DNA from 2 places in the Pseudacidobacterium ailaaui genome. Region 2 is predicted to be linked to the other one. Evidence: riboswitches for the same ligand, from Rfam matches in the RefSeq annotation. Region 2 holds a riboswitch; the other holds the start of a gene.
The links. A riboswitch is a leader RNA that binds a small molecule or an ion and turns the genes downstream of it on or off. The one in region 2 is predicted to bind cobalamin.
Positions count from the first base shown of each region.

Region 1: linked by a shared signal. The riboswitch ahead of N655_RS0115710 (ribonucleoside-diphosphate reductase subunit alpha) and the one ahead of metE (5-methyltetrahydropteroyltriglutamate--homocysteine S-methyltransferase) in region 2 are both predicted to bind cobalamin.

Region 1 covers NZ_JIAL01000001.1:3,518,129-3,523,929, reverse strand. Annotated here, with positions in the region: gene N655_RS0115730 (TonB-dependent receptor plug domain-containing protein) at 1-1,378, opposite strand, end outside; gene N655_RS0115725 (MarR family winged helix-turn-helix transcriptional regulator) at 1,473-1,928, shown strand; gene N655_RS0115720 (Na+/H+ antiporter) at 1,951-3,561, shown strand; cobalamin riboswitch at 3,641-3,843, shown strand; gene N655_RS0115710 (ribonucleoside-diphosphate reductase subunit alpha) at 3,931-5,801, shown strand, end outside.
Region 2 covers NZ_JIAL01000001.1:3,325,168-3,330,968, reverse strand. Annotated here, with positions in the region: gene ftsY (signal recognition particle-docking protein FtsY) at 1-733, shown strand, start outside; gene ribD (bifunctional diaminohydroxyphosphoribosylaminopyrimidine deaminase/5-amino-6-(5-phosphoribosylamino)uracil reductase RibD) at 740-1,873, shown strand; gene N655_RS0114890 (riboflavin synthase) at 1,858-2,523, shown strand; cobalamin riboswitch at 2,572-2,772, shown strand; gene metE (5-methyltetrahydropteroyltriglutamate--homocysteine S-methyltransferase) at 2,869-5,136, shown strand; gene polA (DNA polymerase I) at 5,203-5,801, shown strand, end outside.

The sequences.
Region 1 (5,801 bases), 190 kb from region 2:
TCGCACGAACATAATCAATTGCGTCGTGCTGGTGAGAATAGAATCCTGTGATGGAAAGATAGGAGTTTGATCCAGCAAACCAGTCCAGTCCTGCTTCATAATTCCATGCAGACTCTGGCTTCAGGTTTGGATTTCCAACTGTGGCTGGGTCGCTATAGTAAAGGTCAGTATAGGTCGGGAGACGAAAACCGTATCCCAGCGCGGCCCGCAGCTTGACGCTGGCATTCAACCAATAACTACCAGCAAGGCTAGGACTTGTGACGTAGTAGCCTCCACTGATGATCTCCTGTCGTAGGCCTGCTGTAATCGTTAGCCCTTTCCACTGCAGGTCTGCATCCAGGTATCCCGCGCCCCAGTTGCGAGCATGGTTGCCAAGATTATTGCTGTGAATGGAGTCCCCATCGCCTTCCAGCCCGTAAAAGAAAGAGCTGTGTGCACCCAAATGATCACTGCGACGAAGGGCCCCTTGCCAACTTTCGTCGATATGCTGGTTTTTGTAAAAGGCGGGATCATTACGCAGAAGCACAAAGATGTCAGAGTGTCTGCGATATCCAAATGCGGCTGATGTCTTCGTGCCCAGTTCCTGGCGCAGGGAAGCAAACCATCCTTTTGTGCGCTCCCATGAATTGAAGTTGCCATAAAACTGGTTGGCCCCAAACGCACGATCGCTACCGGCCAACAGAATGTCACTCTCTCCCAGAACGGTCTTCCATCTGGTTTCTGAGCTTCCGTTCTCATTACGGTAATCGCGGTCAGTCATAAAACCCGTTGAGAAATTGCGTGCACCTGAAGCCAGCTCGGACCATTGTTTCCCCACGATGGACCCGGTGAAGGCCTGCTCATCTTCGCCAAAGCTTCCCACTCCACTACGCAGTCGCAATGCTGTGGTTTGCGGAGTAGCCGTAAGAAAATCTACAACGCCTCCAATGGCGTCCGAGCCATACAGTGTCGAGCCGGAGCCATGCAGAATGTCAATCGACTGCATCGCATCCAGAGGTACCGGAAGGTCCAAATTATGGTGGGCTGACTGCGCATCATTCACGCGCAATCCATTGATCAGAACCAGCGTCTGCGCAAACGAGGAGCCGCGCATTACGATGTCTGCCTGAGCTCCCCCCGCACCGCGCTGTTCAATATAGGTAGAGGCGTCGGTCCTGAGCAAATCTTCCACAGTCGGGAACGCCAGGGGGTGTTCCTGGGGATTCAAGATCATTACCGAGCGGTTTGATTCGCCCAGAGTGACAGGCTCGGGGTTCCCCACCACAACAACCGTTGTTTTTGCTGTAGGCGGGGGAGGGAATTGAGCCTGGGAGGTTTCCTGCGCAATGGCATGGAAGAGACATAAGAAACCAGAAAGAACAAGGGTACAAACTTTCATGCGCTTATCATCCGGTTTCTTCGGGCAAGTCACAATGGTAATTTAGCCATGAAGTGAATAGTTCATTTCGTGAACCATCCAGTAGAATGATGGCATGCGAATCGAGGCATTTCTTGAGGAAAGTCCTCTTTTTGAGATCTATCGTGTCTCGCGAAAGCTGGAAACGCAGTTGCGTCAACTCTTAAGTCCATGTGATATCAGCTTTTTTGAGGCACTTTTGCTGGTCTCCATTCTGTTCGAGGAGCCCCGCGCGGTCAAACCGTCTCAGCTTGCAGACACCTTTTCAACCGGGCGCGGAAACATCAGCAACTGCATCTCCACGCTGGAGGCCCGTGGTCTTCTGAAGCGTCGTATTGATCCGGAAGATGGCCGCAGTATCCAGCTGCAGCTCAAGACCCCGGGGCGCAAATGCGCGATGCAGGCCGTCCGGGTTTTGGACCAGATGCAGAAGCTGTTTGAAAAAAAGATAGGAGCCCCGCAACTGAGATCAGCTCTTGCTGCCGTTCGCGAGGTAGAGCTTCTTTGTGAGGCAGCTTCCAATCACATGTAAGCTTTCTGCAGGCTGAGTGTCTATGACCATCAATATCCATCATTTGGAACTGCTGATGCTGTTACTGCTGCTTTTCGTGGTGGGGCTTGCTGTGCTTGCTCGCCGCCTTGGGCAGCCCTACCCCATCATTTTCGTTCTCGGTGGACTTGTGCTCAGCTTTCTTCCACCAGTCCCGGACATTGCGCTGCATCCTGATTTTGTCTTTCTCGTCGTGCTGCCGCCTCTCGTATTTGCTGCGGCCCACAATACGTCGTGGCGTGATTTTCGAGAAAACCTTATGGGCATTCTGATGCTGGCCTTTGGACTGGTTGCTTTCACCGTGGTCGGTGTAGGTTTTGCGGGGCACTACTTCTTTCCGCAGCTCACCTGGAAGACCGGCCTGGTGCTGGGTGCGGTGGTTTCCACTACAGACACGCTGGCTGCAACCAGCATTGCACAAAAACTCGGCATTCCCACTCGAATCGTGGACATTCTGGAAGGAGAAAGTCTCATCAATGATGCCAGCGGCCTTCTCGCCGTCAGCTTTACAGTGGGCATTATCACTAGCGGGCATGTGCCTTCTCTTCTCAGCGCTCTTGGTCAGCTCTTGCTCCTTTCTAGCGGTGGCGTCATCATCGGCCTCGCAATTGCATGGGTCCACTCACGGTTGATCTATCGCATTGAGGCTGCGCAGATTGAGTTGACCATGACTCTTATGGTTCCGTATGTTGCCTACCTGGCCGCGGAACGTCTGCATACCTCCGGTGTCATGGCGACTGTAGCCTGCGGATTGTATCTGGGGCATCACCGCACGCGGCTGCTTTCCCTCGGCGCCCGCCTCGAATCTCCGGCCGTGTGGAATACGGTTGAATTTATTCTGAACGGGCTGGTTTTTCTTCTGTTAGGTCTTCAAATCTCCTCCGTGTTGGCGGGGATTGAACATATGGGGACGGGCAAGCTCATCGCGGGTGGCATCATGGTCAGCATCATTGTGGTGGCGCTTCGCTTCCTTTGGGTCTTTCCTGGTGCCTGGATCGCGCAGAAGATCCGGAAGCATTTTTCCGGAAGGGAAACGGAGATAGAAAACCGTCAGGTGTTTCTTATCGCCTGGGGAGGAATGCGCGGCGTGATTGCATTGGCTGCTGCACTCTCACTTCCGGAATCACTCCCGGATGGGGCCGCATTTCCAGCGCGTAACATCATCATCTTTTTTACCTTCTGTGTCATTCTTGTTACGCTCGTTGGTCAGGGCCTGACTTTTCCCTGGATCATTCGCAACCTTGGTTTGGCCCAGAGTGGACAAAAACCCAATTTGGAAGAACAGATGGCGCTTCGGACCATGATTCAGCGGGCCATCAGTTATCTTCAGGCACAAAGAGAAAAGGATATTGCAAACAAGGAAGTGTACGAAGCGGTGGAGCGCGCGTACAAGCGTCGGATGGCGCTTCTGAAAAATCCTGAAGAAGGAACAAAAGAAGAGTTTTACGCTCAGGCCAACCGCTATCTTGAAGTTGCCCGTGAGGCCAGAAACATTGAGCGTATGGCCGCAGGAGAATTGCTTGCTACCAACCAGATCAACGATCTGGTCTACCAGCAGCTTATCCTCGACATTGATTTGCAGGACGCCCGCTATTCTGCGAAGTTTGCCTCCTGAAGCGTTGGCGCTCTGGATCGGAAAGATATGCAATCATACCGCAGTATCTTGCGTTGATTTCCACAGTCTACACAGGATATAGTTGGTCTACCTTTGCGGTGCTGGATGGATCTTCATCCGGCTGAAAAGGGAATCCGGTGCAAATCCGGAGCTGCCCCGCAGCGGTAAGCAGGAACGAAAGCCTCATTCAGACGCACTGGTTTGGCTCCAAGCCGGGAAGCGGAGGCAAGTAGGAAGGACAAGCCTGCAAGCCCGAAGACCTGCCGCAGAGAGACACTCATGCGCCTCCGAGGGGAGTGCCGGGTGATGATGGTCTCTTTCCGTCATTTTCCTGTCCAGTCTCACCTCTCAGGCGGAAAGGAAATTTCCGTGCCTGAATTGCAGACAACACTTGCTGAGATCGCACCAGACTTTCCACAGCCTGAGCCTGCACCACAGATGCAGGTGCGCAAGCGCAACGGTTCACTTGAACCTGTCGATGTGAACAAGATCGTGCGTGCCGTGCAGCGATGCTGCCATGGTCTGACGCACGTGGACCCGATGCGCGTCGCCAGCCGCACAATAGGGGGGCTTTACAACGGTGCTACCACACGGGAGCTCGATGCAATCTCGATTCAAACCGCGGCTTCGCTGATTGCTGAAGAGCCGGAGTATTCCAGGCTCGCGGCGCGCTTGCTGCTTTCCACCATTGTGAAAGAAGTTTCTGGCCAGAACATTTACTCGTTTTCGCAATCCATTGAGATGGGCCATCAGGAAGCTCTGATTGGCCGCGCCACCTATGATTTTGTTGTTCAGAACGCGCGGAAGCTTAACCATGCAGTGGATGAGGAGTTTTCTGATCGATTTGAATACTTTGGTCTGCGCACTGTGTATGACCGCTATTTGCTGCGGCATCCCATTACGCGCAAGGTAATAGAAACGCCGCAGTATTTCTTTATGCGTGTCTCCTGCGGACTGGCAGTTACGGTAAATGAGGCCATAGATTTTTATCGCCTGATGGCTACGCACGATTACATGCCCAGTTCGCCGACCCTCTTCAATTCCGGCACCCGTCACGCACAGATGTCCTCCTGTTATCTCATAGATTCCCCGCAAGACTCGCTTGAGGCCATCTATGACACCTACAAGCAGGTGGCGATGCTCTCAAAGTTTTCCGGGGGCATCGGTCTGGCTTTCCATCGCGTGCGCTCAGAAGGATCTTTGATCCGTGCGACGAATGGTCTCTCCAATGGCATCGTTCCCTGGTTGCACACGCTCGATGCATCTGTGTCTGCGGTCAATCAGGGAGGAAAGCGTAAAGGTGCTTGCTGTGTTTATCTGGAGCCCTGGCATGCTGACATTGAACAATTTCTGGAACTTCGCGACAACACGGGCGACCATGCGCGCCGCACGTACAACCTGAACCTGGCGAATTGGATACCAGACCTTTTTATGCGTCGCGTGGAGACAGATGGGGTCTGGTCGCTGTTTGATCCTAAAGTTGTCCCTCATTTTCCCGACCTTTATGGTGAAGCCTTTGAAGCTGCTTATGAGGAAGCTGAGGCGCAGAAGCTTTATACAAAGCAGATAAAGGCCCGCGACCTTTATGCACGCATGATGCGCACGCTTGCCGAAACCGGCAATGGCTGGATGACCTTCAAGGACACAACGAACCTGAAATGCAATCAGACGGGAAGGCCGGAAAACGTCGTGCATCTCTCAAATTTGTGCACAGAAATCACCGAAGTCACCTCTTCGGCAGAAACTGCTGTCTGCAATTTGGGATCAATCAATCTTGCCCGACACGTTGTAAACGGAAGCTTTGATTTTGAAAAACTTGCGCGTACCGTACGCGCAGCGATTCCGATGCTCGACCGCGTGATTGACATTAACTACTACCCCGTGGAAAAAGCAGCGTCTGCCAATCACCGCTGGCGTCCTGTCGGGCTTGGTATCATGGGGCTGCAGGACGTCTTTTTCCAGCTTGGCCTGCCGTTTGATTCGCCAGAAGCATCTGCTCTTTCTTCGCAAATTCAGGAAGAAATTTACTTTCATGCCCTCAGTGCCTCCTGCCATCTGGCGGAAAAGCAAGGCCCGCATCCGGCCTTCAGCGAGACCCGTGCTGCGCTGGGCAAACTGCAATTTGATCTCTGGGGTATCACTCCAGCCAATCAAGGGCGATGGGACGCACTCAAGCAGCGGATCCGCCAATATGGCCTGCGTAATTCGCTTCTGATTGCCATTGCGCCTACAGCGACCAT
Region 2 (5,801 bases):
GCGCGAGCGGGCCAAACGGCAGCAGATTCGCGATGGCGCAGAACTGAAGTCCCTTTTAAAAGAGCAGATCCAGGGCATTCTGGATGCGCAGCAGCGCCCTGCGCCCTTTGTGCCAGCGCCTCCAGCCGTCATCATGATGGTAGGCGTAAACGGAACGGGCAAGACCACGACCAGTGGCAAGCTGGCTGCGTTCTATCGCTCTCAGGGCAAGACCGTCTTACTGTGCGCTGCGGATACGTTCCGTGCTGCGGCCATGGAGCAACTGGAGGTCTGGAGCCAGCGCAGTGGCGTAGAGATGATCAAGGGCCGCCAGGGCGGCGACCCTTCCGCAGTATTGTTCGATGCGCTCCAAGCGGCAAAAGCACGTGCCCGAGATGTGCTGATCGTGGATACGGCCGGACGCCTGCACACAAAAGACGGACTGATGGCGGAACTTGACAAGATGCGGCGTACTACGCGACGCCTTGTCCCGGATGGCCCGCATGAAGTCCTTCTGGTGATGGATGCGACGACCGGACAGAACGGTTTGCAACAGGCGCGGATCTTCACAGAATCTGCCGGCGTAACAGGGATCGTGCTCACCAAGCTCGATGGCACGGCCAAAGGAGGGATTGCGGTGGCCATTGCACGTGAGCTAAAGCTTCCGGTCCGCTATGTCGGCGTGGGTGAGAAGCTCGAAGACATCCTGCCCTTTGATAGCAGCGCCTTCGTGGATTCCCTTCTGGGGGCGTGAATCCAGATGCAGAAAGACATCCGCTGGATGAGACGAGCGCTTGACCTTGCGCGGCAGTCTGTTGGTGTCTCTTCTCCAAATCCCGCCGTGGGATGTGTGCTGGTCCAGCGTGACGGAAGGCTGGTAGGTGAGGGCTTTCATCAATATGATGCATTGGACCATGCCGAAATCGTGGCACTCAGGCAGGCTGGAGAAAAGGCCCGCGGAACGACGGCCTATGTCACACTCGAACCTTGTTCCCATCACGGACGGACCGGGCCATGCGCCGATGCCCTCATCCGGGCCGGGGTGCAGCGGGTTGTGGCGGCGACCTGCGATCCGAATCCAGCGGTCCATGGGCAGGGAGTGGAGAAGCTTCGTAAAGCAGGCATTTCTGTTGAGGTCGGCGTTCTGCAGGACGAAGCGCGCAGAATCAATGATGGCTTTGCGAAATATATCGTCACCGGACTACCCTTGATCACTCTGAAGGCCGGCGTGTCGCTCGATGGACGCATTGCTCCCGCTCCTGGAGTTGTGCCGAAGGGAAAACCGCACTACATCACCAGTGAGGCATCGCGCGCGATTGTGCAGGAAATGCGCCATGCCTCAGACGCCGTTCTGACCGGGATCGGCACGGTCCTGACTGACGACCCTTTGCTTACAGATCGCAGTGGTCTGCCGCGCCGCCGGCCATTGCTGCGGGTGGTGCTTGACTCATCGTTGCGCTTGCCTCTCGATTGCAGGCTGGTGCAGACAGCCAAAGATGATGTGATGGTCTTCTGCACGGAACGCGCCCCCGCAGAGAAATTACGCGAGCTGGACGCCCGCGGCATCCGCGTGGAACAGCTTTCCGGACAGGACGGTCGCGTCCCACTGAAGTTGGTGGTGCACAGATTGGCTCACAGCAATGTGCTTAACGTGATGCTGGAATGTGGGGCGCATCTGAACAGTGCTGCGATGAAAGCGCAGATCGTGGACAAGCTCAGTTTGTTTTATGCTCCAGTGCTCCTCGGCGAACACGGAGTCCCCCTTTTTTCCGGAGAGGCGAGTGTCCTCAAGGAGCCGCAGCGCATCTGCTCAAAGACAATCGAACAGGATGTACTGTTGGAAGCATATCTGCACGACCCTTGGAAGCAGGAGAAAGTATGTTTACCGGACTGATTGAAGCTACCGGAAAGGTCCTCAGCCTGGAAGACCGCGCAGGTACCAGACGCATTGCGGTTTCCGCACCAAAAGTGGCCGAAAAGCTGCGGGAAGGGGATTCTGTGGCCGTCAGCGGGGTCTGCCTCACCGCGCTGGATATTTCGGCAGATCCTCCGGTTTTTTATGCTGATCTGGCAGAGGAAACTGTGGCGCGGACTTCGCTTGCAAGACTGAAGCCGGGATCAGTGGTAAATCTTGAACTCCCCACCCCGGCAGGCACTCCATTGGGTGGACATGTGGTGCAGGGGCATGTGGATGCGACTGGCACCCTGCTCTCTCTGGAGCCTGTTTCGTCCGCTGCGGATCTGTCCGTAACAGACTGGTGGCTGCGGGTTTCGGTACCAGACAGCGTGGCGCGATATATTGTCGAAAAGGGATCAATTGCGATCGAGGGCATCAGCCTTACCGTTGCAAAATTTGATGGCAGCACGGTGACCATTGCGATCATTCCGCACACGTATGCGCATACCAATCTGCATACGCTCAAACCTGGAGATCCGGTAAATCTGGAGGCTGACGTCATGTTGAAGTTTTTTGAGCAGGAGCGCCGGCAAAAGACGGCCGCTTCTGAGTTGACATTGGAATACCTGATTGCCAACGGATATTGAAGGACACACAACATCTCTCTCTCTTCTCACCAATGGCCGCTGCGCAGTGTAGACTCAAGACGTGCAGGTGCAGGGCCCTTTGGCCCTGTTAAACGGGAAGCCGGTGCAATTCCGGCACTGTCCCGCAGCGGTGATGGGAGCGAAAAGCGCACGGTTGGCTGTCAACCACGCACTGTTCAGCGATGAATGGGAAGCGGCGCCCAGTAGAAGGCCCAGAGTCCGAATACCGGCCTGCGCAGCGCCATCGCGTGCGCATACTTGTCGGCTGGCCTCGGGGAATGGGCCACTGATACTGGTCCCTGCGCGCAGATGGTTCCAATTTGATTTGCAAAGGAACCACTTCTCATGTCTCTGAAAACCGCGAATCTCGGATATCCGCGCATCGGTGCGCGTCGTGAACTCAAGTTTGCTCTTGAATCATATTGGCAGGGTAAGAGCGGCGAAGATGCACTGCTGGCTACTGCTCATGCATTGAAGCGCGATCGCTGGCTTGCCCAGAAGCAGGCCGGTATCCACTTCATTCCATCCAATGATTTTTCCTTGTATGACCATGTGCTGGACATGCTTGTGTCCCTGGGTGCCACGCCGGAGCGCTTCGGCAACGACGAAGTCACCTTACAGCGCTATTTTGAGATGGCCCGCAACAGCCAGCATCAGTCTCCGATGGAGATGACAAAATGGTTCGATACAAACTATCACTATCTGGTCCCTGAATGGTCGCGCAATCTTTCCTTCAAGACCAATCCCGGAAAAATTCTGGACGAAATCAAAAACGCCGAAGACCTTGGGGTCCATTCTCGGCCCGTTTTGCTTGGGCCCATATCGCTTTTATTGCTGGGGAAGTCCGTGGATGGAACAGACCCCTTGAATCTGCTTCCTGCTCTGCTGGAAAGTTACCATGCTCTCCTGCATTCTTTGTATAAAGCAGGGGTGGAATGGGTACAGATAGATGAGCCGCACTTGGCGACGGACCTGCCTGTCCCCTATCGAAGGGCCTACGGCATGGCTTATGAGCGTCTGGCGAAGGTCCCGCTAAAGATAATGCTCACCACGTATTTTGAAGGATTGGGAGAGAATCTCGATCTCGCGTTCTCCTTGCCCGTGTCTGGAGTGCATCTGGACCTTGTACGGGCGCCACAGCAACTGGATGCCGCTTTGCAGGCACTCCGGCCACAGCAGATACTGGGTCTGGGCTGCGTGGATGGACGCAATATCTGGGCCTGCGACCTAGACAAAGCGCATGCGCTGGCTGAGCGCGCCGCGCGGGCCGTCGGCGAAGACAGGGTTGTGATTGCGCCGTCCTGTTCACTGCTGCACGTACCTGTAGACGTCCGTGGCGAAGACAGTCTGCCGGAAGGCCTGAAGCCGTGGCTGAGTTTTGCCCTGCAGAAGCTGGAAGAGGTCCGGTGGATTGCCGGTGGACCAAAGAGCTTTCCTGCGGCCTTTGCCGATCGCCATCGCATTCTTCAGGAACGGGGAAGGGCCGCCTCGGCCTGTGTTCCGGCTGTGCGGGAAGCTGCCGCATCGTTGCAACGGAAGGATTTCCGCCGCAGCGCGCCTTACCCGGAACGCAGGGAGAAGCAGCGCGCCACATTGCGCTTGCCCCTGTTTCCAACCACGACCATCGGTTCTTTTCCGCAGACCACAGAGATACGCAAGGCCCGGGCAAAGTGGCGTAAAGGCGAAATGGCCACGGCCGAGTACCATGCCTATCTGGAGCAGGAGATGGCCGCTTGCATCCGTGTGCAGGAAGAAATCGGTCTGGACGTGCTGGTTCATGGTGAATTTGAGCGCAATGACATGGTCGAATACTTTGGCGAGCAACTGGCCGGCTTTGCATTTACCGCAAACGGATGGGTGCAGAGCTACGGATCACGCTGCGTCAAGCCCCCCATCATCTATGGAGACGTGTTTCGCCCAGCGCCTATGACTGTGTGCTGGAGCAGCAAGGCCCAGTCCATGACACAGAAACCGATGAAGGGAATGCTCACCGGTCCGGTGACCATCCTGCAATGGTCCTTTGTGCGCGACGATCTTTCGCGAAAGGATGTGGCCTTTCAGATTGCCCTGGCTCTGCGTGAGGAAGTACGCGACCTGGAGGCCGCCGGGATCCGCGTCATTCAGGTAGACGAGCCGGCCCTACGCGAAGGACTGCCGCTGCGCAAAGCTGCCTGGAGCGAGTACCTGGAGTGGGCCGCGGCGGCCTTTCGTCTGGCGACTTCTCTGGTGAGTGACGCAACCCAGATTCATACCCACATGTGCTACAGCGAGTTTAACGATATTTTCCCCGCGATTGCGGCCCTGGATGCGGATGTCATCTCGATTGAATCTGCACGCTCACGCATGGAGCTGCTTCAGGCCTTCCGTGAAGCCGGTTATCCAAATGAAATTGGACCCGGCGTGTATGACATTCATGCGACACGCATTCCGGGAAAAGACGAAATCGAGCAGCTCCTGCGCAGGGCATTGGAAGCGGTACGTCCTGAGCAGCTGTGGGTCAATCCGGATTGTGGGCTGAAGACGCGCAACTGGCCGGAGACAGTGGCGTCTCTGAAAAATATGTGCGCCGCCGCGCAGGCTTTGCGACAGGAATATGCCTCCGTGCTTGACTGACTCTGTTTTTCGCGGCCTGCCTGGTCTCAGGGCAGGCCGTTTTTGTTTGCGATAGACTCGACTCTGATGTCCTCTGCAAACGCCAGAAAACCGCCCGTCTTTCTTCTCGATTCTATGTCGTTCATCTTCCGCGCCTATCATGCAATGCAGCGGCAGAGGCCGATGTCAACACGTACCGGGGTACCTACGGCGGCGACCTATGTCTTTGTGAACATGATCAACAAATTGCGGCGGGACTTTCAGCCGCAGTTCCTTGCAGCCGTCTTTGATCCCAGCACGCCTGTTTTTCGCGACGAGCGGGCAAAGGCAATGACGACGATCCGAAAGTTCAATATCCGGACGCAGGCCTTTGACGAGGTGGAATATGCGGGATATAAGGCCACGCGCACGGAAACCCCACCCGATCTTCTCCAGCAGTTGCCCTATATCCGGCGTGCGCTGGAAGCTTTCCGCATCCCCATTCTGCTGGCCGAGGGTTATGAGGCAGACGATGTGATTGGCACGCTGGCGAAGAAGGCGGCCAACGAGGGACACCCCGTATTTATCGTCTCCAATGACAAGGACATGCTGCAGCTTGTCGACGAACGCATCCAGGTGTTGAATCCGGTCAAGGAAAATCTTGTCCTCGACCGTGCCAAAGTTGAAGAGACGCTGGGCGTGCCTCC